2 linked regions of the Adhaeribacter radiodurans genome follow. The protein of the gene in region 1 interacts with the protein of each later gene in a pairwise test. Links are inferred from orthologs where the notes say so. Each region holds a gene or a part of one and is shown on either strand. Other genes may lie near its edges.

Region 1 (4,406 bases):
CCTTTACTGAAATTAACTGGTTTATATCCATAGATTATGCTTAAACGTACCTCATTCCCACTGCTATTGAACTACTCAAGCGTTTTTAGCTTGTTTATTCTGGCCATTGGGCTGTTAACCAGTTGTACCAATGAGTGTGAAGGCACGTATACCTACAAAGTTTATGAGCCGGTTTATTTATCGCGAGCTGAGCTTTTAGCTTCTATAGGCTCCCAGCCGGCTAAGCCTCTCCGAAATACAGGTAAAATTTACACGATCGGTTCTTATATTTTAGTGAACGAGGCAAACGAAGGCATCCACGTAATTGATAACAGTAACCCCACAAAACCACAAAACATTAGCTTTATTTCTATACCGGGCAATGTAGATATGGCTGTTAGAAACCAAATATTATATGCTGATGCCGCTTCTGATTTACTAGTGCTTGATTTTAGTAATCCAACTACAGTAAAATTCAAAAAACATTTAGAAAACGTTTTCGAATCTACAGCAACTCTTTCCACGTCCGGAGCAGTAATGCCAACCGATCCCAATAAAGGTTTAGTAATTAGTTATAAAGAAAAACTAGTGACAGAAAAGCGGAAGTGCGACGATGTATTACCGAATAGAAATGGTTGGGTTGAAGGCGATATGTTATTTGCTACACCAACATACAACAGTAATGGAAAATCGAATTATGGCGGTTCCACGGGAAAAGGAGGTTCCATGGCTCGGTTTACTATTAATGGCAATTACCTCTATACCGTTGGCTCCAGTAAAATGGACGTTTTTAATTTAACTGATTCCAACAATCCGCAGCAGGAAACATCGGTTGTTTTAGGTGGCGGCATTGAAACTATTTTCCCGTACCAGAACAAATTATTTATTGGTTCAAACGCCGGCATGCTTATTTATAGCTTGGCAAACCCTGCCGCTCCTACCTACTTAAGCAGCTATTCCCATTTACGGGCCTGCGATCCGGTAGTAGTGGAAGGAAACTATGCTTATGTTACTTTACGCACGAATTCAAATTCCTGGTGTGGCAGCAGTAATACGAACCAGTTAGATGTAGTAGACATTAGCAACATTACCACGCCTCAAATTTATAAAACGTACCCAATGCAAAACCCGCACGGACTGGGTATTGATAAGAACTTACTTTTTATTTGTGAAGGGAACTACGGCCTGAAAGTTTTTGATGCCACCAATCCTGGTTACATTCAGAATAATCAATTAACTCACTTGCAAAACCTGCATGCCTTTGATGTAATTCCTTTAGGTAAAAATTTACTAGTAATCGGCGAAGACGGTTTTCGGCAGTACGACTATTCTAACCCAAAAAATTTAAAGTTTTTAAGTAAAATTCCAGTGGCAAAAAAATAATTATTTCGGGCTGATAAAGTTTTTATTATCTGGCTTTTCAGGCAAATAGAAGACATAAATAGACAAATAGCACTTTAAAATTTTACTAATAAAAAATATATATTTAACAATAAATTAATCTGCTAATTACAAATTATTTACTAAATTTAATTTTTAATTGAATAAATTTTATACCTTTGTCTTAATACCGAAAGGAAGAATAATTTACAACTGTAAGTAAATTAGATAAGAATAGTTTAAAAACTAAATCCTGAATTTATAAAGATTTTGCTTTACTTGTTCACTGTTCAAATGAAAGCGCCTGGTAAGTTTACCAGGCGTTTCCTTTTAAATTAAGCTTGAACTGCTTGTTCTTCTTTAGTGGCTAACTGTCCGCAAGCCGCATCAATATCTTTACCCCGGCTCCGTCGCACATTTACTTGTACGCCTCTATCGGCCAGATAATACACAAACTTAGACAAGTGATCGTCGTCGGTATTTTTAAATAAGGCGGCTGCAATCGGATTATATTCGATAATATTCACTTTACACGGAATTACTTTAGTAAAACGATACAGTTCTTCAGCGTCCTGCAAGGTGTCGTTAAAGTTCTCAAATACAATATACTCGTAGGTAACTTTACGACCGGTAATTTGGTGGTAATATTGTAAGGCTTCCGTTAATGCCGCCAGCGAATTAGTTTCGTTTATGGGCATTATCTCGTTGCGCTTTGTATCGTTAGCTGCGTGTAAGGACAAGGCTAAATTAGCTTTAATACCATCATCAGCCATTTTTTTGATCATTTTAGCAATACCTGCGGTACTTACTGTTATCCGGCGGGCAGCCATATTTAAACCATCCGCCGAAGAAGTAATGCGTTCAATAGCGTTCATTACGTTGGCGTAGTTGAGCAAAGGCTCACCCATTCCCATAAACACAATATTCGTAAGAGGTATACCGTACGCATTCAGGCTTTGCTGATTGATTAATATTACCTGATCGTAAATTTCAGCCGCATCCAGATTCCGTTTGCGCTCCATGTAACCGGTAGCACAAAATTTACAGGTTAACGAACAACCTACCTGGCTCGACACACAAGCGGTTTTACGCTCATCGTGTGGTATTAAAACCCCTTCTACAATATTGCCATCAAATAATTGGAAAGCCGATTTTATGGTACCATCGGTACTGCGCTGGTGCTTGGCTACCTGCACGGTATTAATGGCAAAATGAGCAGCTAATTTTTCGCGTAAAGGCAACGAGATATTATTCATCTCAGTAAACGAGCGGGCCGCATGCTTCCAAAGCCATTCGTACACTTGTTTGGCCCGGAATGGCTTTTCCCCGTTTTCGGTAAACCAAGTCTTAAGTTCGTCCAGCGAAAGTTTCCGGATATCGTTCTTTTTACTCGTTGTTATCATGCTACAAAAATAATAAAATATATCTGGCTTTTAATTAATAACTTATAGCTACCCTTTAACAGCTGCTACTCAAATGCTTTTACCAGACATATAGGCCAAACAAAACCCGGAACTCAATAGTTGCAGGTAAAAATTTGTTTTCGGTTTATCTAAAGCTTATTCTATAACAACCTTAGTGTTTATTGCATTACTTCCATTTTAGCGCGTACATCCGCCGGAACCGACATTACTTTTCGGGTGGTATAATTAAAGCATAGCATACCGGTTTTGGCATAAGCAACTGGTTTATTATTTTGGTTGGTTACGTGGTATACTAAATCAAAGCCATATTTACTAAAGTCGGTGGGCGCTATTTGTACGGTAAGTATATCTCCTAAAAATCCTTCGCCTTTGTATTCTATGGCTACATCGGCCATAATTAAAGCACCACCGCCCAACTCTAACTCTGAATAACCCAATGATTGCAGGTATTGCAAGCGGGCGTCGTGCAGAATACTTAATAAAGTATCGTTCCCTAAATGTCCGCCGTAGTTAATGTCCGAGATTCGAACTTTTATTTCGGTACGAAAAGAATATGTAGTGGGTAAATCAATTTTAATTCTAGCCATGAAGTCAGTTGCAAGTTGCAACTTGCAAGTTACAGGTTATCTATTACAAGCTCCAAGTTGTACAGCTATAACAATAAAGCTTATGACACTTACTTTATTTATTGTACCTGAATATTTTTTAATTGTGAAAGACCAATCAACTATCGGATTTTTCAATATTATATTTCAACCTGTAACTTGCAACCTATAACCTCCAACTAACTTCATGAAAACCGAAATTAGGCCAACCAAAGATGGGTCTGTTACTTTATACGTACCGGAACTAGATGAGCATTATCATTCTATAAATGGTGCTTTACAGGAGTCGATGCACGTGTTTATCCGGGCTGGATTAGAATATGTGTGGCACAACCAATTAGAAGCTACGGTTCTGGAAATAGGTTTTGGTACGGGCTTAAATGCGCTACTTACTTTAGAACAAACGTTACTAAATGCGCAAAAGGTTTTTTACCATACCCTGGAAAAATATCCTTTATTACCAACTCTAATAGACCAAATGCATTTTGAGCAATTTATCTTTAATAAGCAGTTACTACATTTTTTGCCAACTTTACACACTACTCCCTGGAACGAACCGGTAACTATTACTCCCGCGTTTACCCTTTTAAAATCAGAAACCGATCTGCGCACTTACCTTTTGCCGCCTGATTATTATAGTGTTATTTATTTCGATGCTTTTGCTCCCGAAAAGCAACCCGAACTTTGGACAGATGCTATTTTCGAAAAGCTGTATACTGCCTTACAACCAAATGGTTGTTTAGTAAGTTATTGCGCCAAGGGTAGTTTTAAACGCAGCTTAAAAGCCGCCGGATTTATCATAGAAGCGTTACCTGGGCCCGCCGGAAAACGGGAAATGACCCGGGCTTTTAAATAAAAGGATGGTTCGCGAACCCAGTTTCTTGCTCTACATATTCTGAGAACTTGTAAGAGTGCTATCCGTTTGATACGCTAAAAGGAAAAAACACCATTTGCCTGGCCGGCTAATATTTTACTAAAAACGTACGCTAATGGCTAAGAATAAAAACAAAAAGAAATC
Region 2 (3,776 bases), 1.8 Mb from region 1 along the record:
AATTCAGGTGAACTGTTAAAAATAAGATTTAACAATTTTTACTAAGGTATATCTTTTTTATTTTATTTAAGTAAAAACCGGTAACACTAGTATATACACAACATTGTAAATTCACCTTACATCAACAAATACTTACTATGGATCATTACCCGTTAAAACCAGAAAACATGCGAGCGCCAGCGAACTTGAGCCGGGCAGAAATTCAACAAAGTTTAGAGGAATTAGATAATAAAATTAAAATTTTACAAGGCCGGGCCCACGCTACCACCGCTGATTCAAATCATACTTATCATGAGCATATAGCTGGGTTAGAGAAAAAACGCGCTTTACTGGCGCAAAAATTAGAGGCTACCCAAGACGAAACTTCTAACACTTGGACGGACATTAAAAACGGTTTACAAAACCTGAAAGATGAAATCCGGAATATGCTTGATTAGCTAAAATTTATTTTTTTAAACAATTAACTAAACCAGTTTGAAAGATTGGCTTATGGTAACTTTATATGCACTCATAAGCTAAAGTATAGAGTAAATAAACCTCATCGATAATACCAACTAGGATTTAGTAAATACCACATAAGTTTTAAAGAAGCAAACCCGGTAGGTTTCAAAACTACTGGGTTTAAGCTCAGTAGACCTATGTCCATTTAATTTTTGAATTAGGATAAAGCCCACAAAACAGAAAAGCCGAATATGTAGTATATATTCGGCTTTTCTGTTTTTTAGGCGAAAGTTTAATCTACATTATCATGCAGAAACTTGTTATCACCCAGAATATCGTTATCATCACTTAAATTAAAGCGGGAAATATTACGGTTAGAAGAATGGGGTACATTCTCCAGGGCAACATTCCGACGCAAGTAAGCAGGAACTTCTAACTTTTCTTTAATAGCTTCATTCGTAATTTCACTGCTTAACCGACGCAAACGTTCGCGGCGTTCCAGTGATTTTTGCTGCAAATTATTTAACTCCTCTTCGGCTGGTGTATTTGTAACCACATCACCTGTTTCTTCGGGAGTAAAAACTTCGTGTTGCGATTCTAAATCAAAAACAATTTTAGCCGGCTCTGCTGGTACCCGCGTTGGCACCGGTGCTGGAGCGGGCGTAGAAACAGGAACCGGAATTGGAGTTGGCGAAGCGTCCTGTACAGGTACTCTTACAGGAGCAGCCGGACGAGCAGGTTCCGCCTCTTCTTTAACAACTACACTCCGATCGGTATCGAAAATGTTGATTTGGGGGTCAGTTTCCGGGTAAGTGTTTTTTTTTACCTGACCGGTATTAATAGTTACTGCTTCACGGGCAAAACCAGTAGCAATTACCGTTACCCGAATGCTTTGACCTAATTCCGGATCAATCCCGTGTCCGAAAATTACTTCCGCTTCTTCTCCGGCTTTTTCCTGGATATATTCCGTTATTTCGGTCAATTCGTCCATTTCCAGTTCAGCCTGATCGCCTGACATGATAGAAAGCAATATCTTTTGCGCTCCGTGAATGTCGGTGTTATTCAATAATGGCGACGATAAAGCTTCTTCGGCAGCCCGCAAAGCCCGGTTTTCTCCTTCGGTAGTAGCAGATCCCATTACGGCCGCGCCTGAATCTTTCATTACTGTTTTTACATCTTCAAAGTCTACGTTTACTTCGGAGGTAACAGTAATAATTTCGGCAATACTTTTGGCAGCAGTAGTTAAAACATTATCCGCCTTTGCAAAAGCCTGCCGGATAGGCAAATTGCCAAAAATTTCCCGTAGTTTGTCATTCAGAATTACTAAAACCGTATCACAATTTTCGCTCAGGTCTTTAATTCCTCTTTCGGCAGCGTCCCGTTTCTTCTTACCTTCAAATATAAAAGGAGCAGTAACAATACCAACCGTTAGTATATCGAGTTCTTTTGCAATTTTCGCAATTACAGGGGCTGCGCCCGTACCGGTACCACCGCCCATACCAGCCGTAATAAATACCATTTTAGTATCATTACCCAATAGTTCCCGGATTTGTTCACGGCTTTCGATAGCCGCTTGCTTACCGCGCTCCGGATTAGCTCCAGCGCCTAAACCTTCGGTTAAATCAACGCCAATTTGCAATTTATTGGGTACATTGCTGCTTTTCAGAGCCTGTGCGTCGGTATTACATACCACAAATTCTACATCTTTAATGCCCTGACCACACATGTGGTTTACTGCATTACTACCTCCTCCACCAACACCAATAACTTTAATGATAGATTTGCTTTGCGTAGGTATATCAAACTTATAGGATGAAAAACTCATATATAACTCTCCTTTACTAAATTCTTAATAATTTTGCTTATCGTCAAAATCGTCGATTAATAAACCTTTTGTACGGTCTATTATTTTTCTAAAAAAGTCACTACCACCCGAAGCAGTAGCAGGTTTTGCTACTCGTTCGTTTACCCGGTTTTCGGAAGTACGGGCGGCAATTTCAGTATAACGATTTAAGCGTTCATCCAAAGCTTGATAACCAGCTAATACTAACCCAACAGTGGTAGCGTACATCGGACTTTTTACAGCATCGATTTTACTTTTACCTAGATGCTCATTTGGGTAGCCAATACGGGCATCCAGGCCGGTTAAGTATTCTACTAACTGTACTAAGTTCTGTAACTGCGAACCTCCACCGGTTATTACAATGCCAGCAGCCAGACTATTCGCATATCCGCTTCTAACAATTTCTGAATAAACAAGTTCAATAATCTCTTCCATTCTTGCCTCAATTATATAAGCAAGGTTTTTAATGGAGATCTCTTTCGGGGTACGGTCGCGTAAGCCCGGTATAGAAACAATCTCGTTATCGGATGCTTCGTCGGCAATGGCTTTACCAAACCGTACTTTTAATTGCTCGGCTTGGTTTTGCATAACCATGCAGCCTTGCTTAATATCGGTGGTTACTATATTGCCACCGAAAGGTAAAACTGCGGCATGCCGGATAATATTGTCTTTGAAAATGGCCAGGTCAGTGGTTCCACCTCCAATATCAACCAAAGCTACGCCCGCATCTTTTTCTTCTTCGCTTAACACGGACATACACGATGCCAGCGGTTCCAAAATCAAATTGTCGATTTCCAAGCCAGCCCGGGTAACGCATTTGTTAATGTTGTTAATGGCGTTAGACTGCGCGGTTATGATGTGGAAATTTCCCTCTAAGCGAACTCCCGACATTCCTACCGGATCCACAATGCCTTCTTCGTAATCCACTTTGTAATCTTGCGGCATTACGTGAATAATTTCGCTTCCTGGCGGTGTTACCAACCGGTACATGTCGTTGGTCAGGCGGTTTACATCTTCTACGGTAATTTCATTATCCGAAGTAGCCCGGGTAATGCTGCCGTTGTGCTGCAAGCTCTTAATGTGCTGCCCGGCAATACCTACATTTACTACGCCAATGTTTATTCCGGATTGTTCTTCTGCCTGCCGGATAGCTTTGCGGATAGCATCCACGGTTTTATCGATATTGCTCACAATGCCGCGAACAACTCCTTCCGAAACCGCTTTTCCCATTCCTAAAATTTCTAACTTACCGAACTCGTTTTTCCGGCCAACCAAGGCACAAATTTTGGTTGTCCCGATATCCAAGCCTACTACAATTTTGTCGTTTTGCATATCTATATTTTATTCACAAATGATCTGATCATGAAACTCCAGGTTTACCCGTTTGTACCTGTCCCAACCCATAGCGGGAAGTACTTTTTTGTAAACAACCAACAACTTTTTAAATTTCTGTTCCACTTCATCTGGCTTGCCAAATTCAATAACCTGAGTA

Evidence for each region. The genes of interacting proteins can lie anywhere in the genome.
Region 2: the proteins of rlmN (region 1) and ftsZ interact in binary tests that used the Escherichia coli proteins (3 or more experiments, as listed by UniProt). The link is inferred for Adhaeribacter radiodurans from one-to-one orthologs.

What each region holds. Positions count from the first base shown.
Region 1 is NZ_CP055153.1:5,731,199-5,735,604, forward strand. Bases 729-3,532 are described here. They hold rlmN (23S rRNA (adenine(2503)-C(2))-methyltransferase RlmN), read right to left. Parts: upstream 2,763-3,532; coding sequence 1,695-2,762; downstream 729-1,694. Other genes in these bases: HUW48_RS22790 (LVIVD repeat-containing protein), read left to right, coding at 729-1,362; HUW48_RS22800 (acyl-CoA thioesterase), read right to left, coding at 2,942-3,370. In the rest of the region: more of HUW48_RS22790, read left to right, coding at 67-728; tRNA (5-methylaminomethyl-2-thiouridine)(34)-methyltransferase MnmD, read left to right, coding at 3,576-4,244; HUW48_RS22810 (hypothetical protein), read left to right, coding at 4,378-4,406.
Region 2 is NZ_CP055153.1:3,903,285-3,907,060, forward strand. The notes cover bases 1-2,976. They hold ftsZ (cell division protein FtsZ), read right to left. Parts: upstream 2,267-2,976; coding sequence 734-2,266; downstream 1-733. Other genes in these bases: HUW48_RS15750 (sll1863 family stress response protein), read left to right, coding at 138-437; ftsA (cell division protein FtsA), read right to left, coding at 2,291-2,976. In the rest of the region: more of ftsA, read right to left, coding at 2,977-3,616; HUW48_RS15765 (cell division protein FtsQ/DivIB), read right to left, coding at 3,626-3,776. UniProt on the Escherichia coli protein: Essential cell division protein that forms a contractile ring structure (Z ring) at the future cell division site. The regulation of the ring assembly controls the timing and the location of cell division.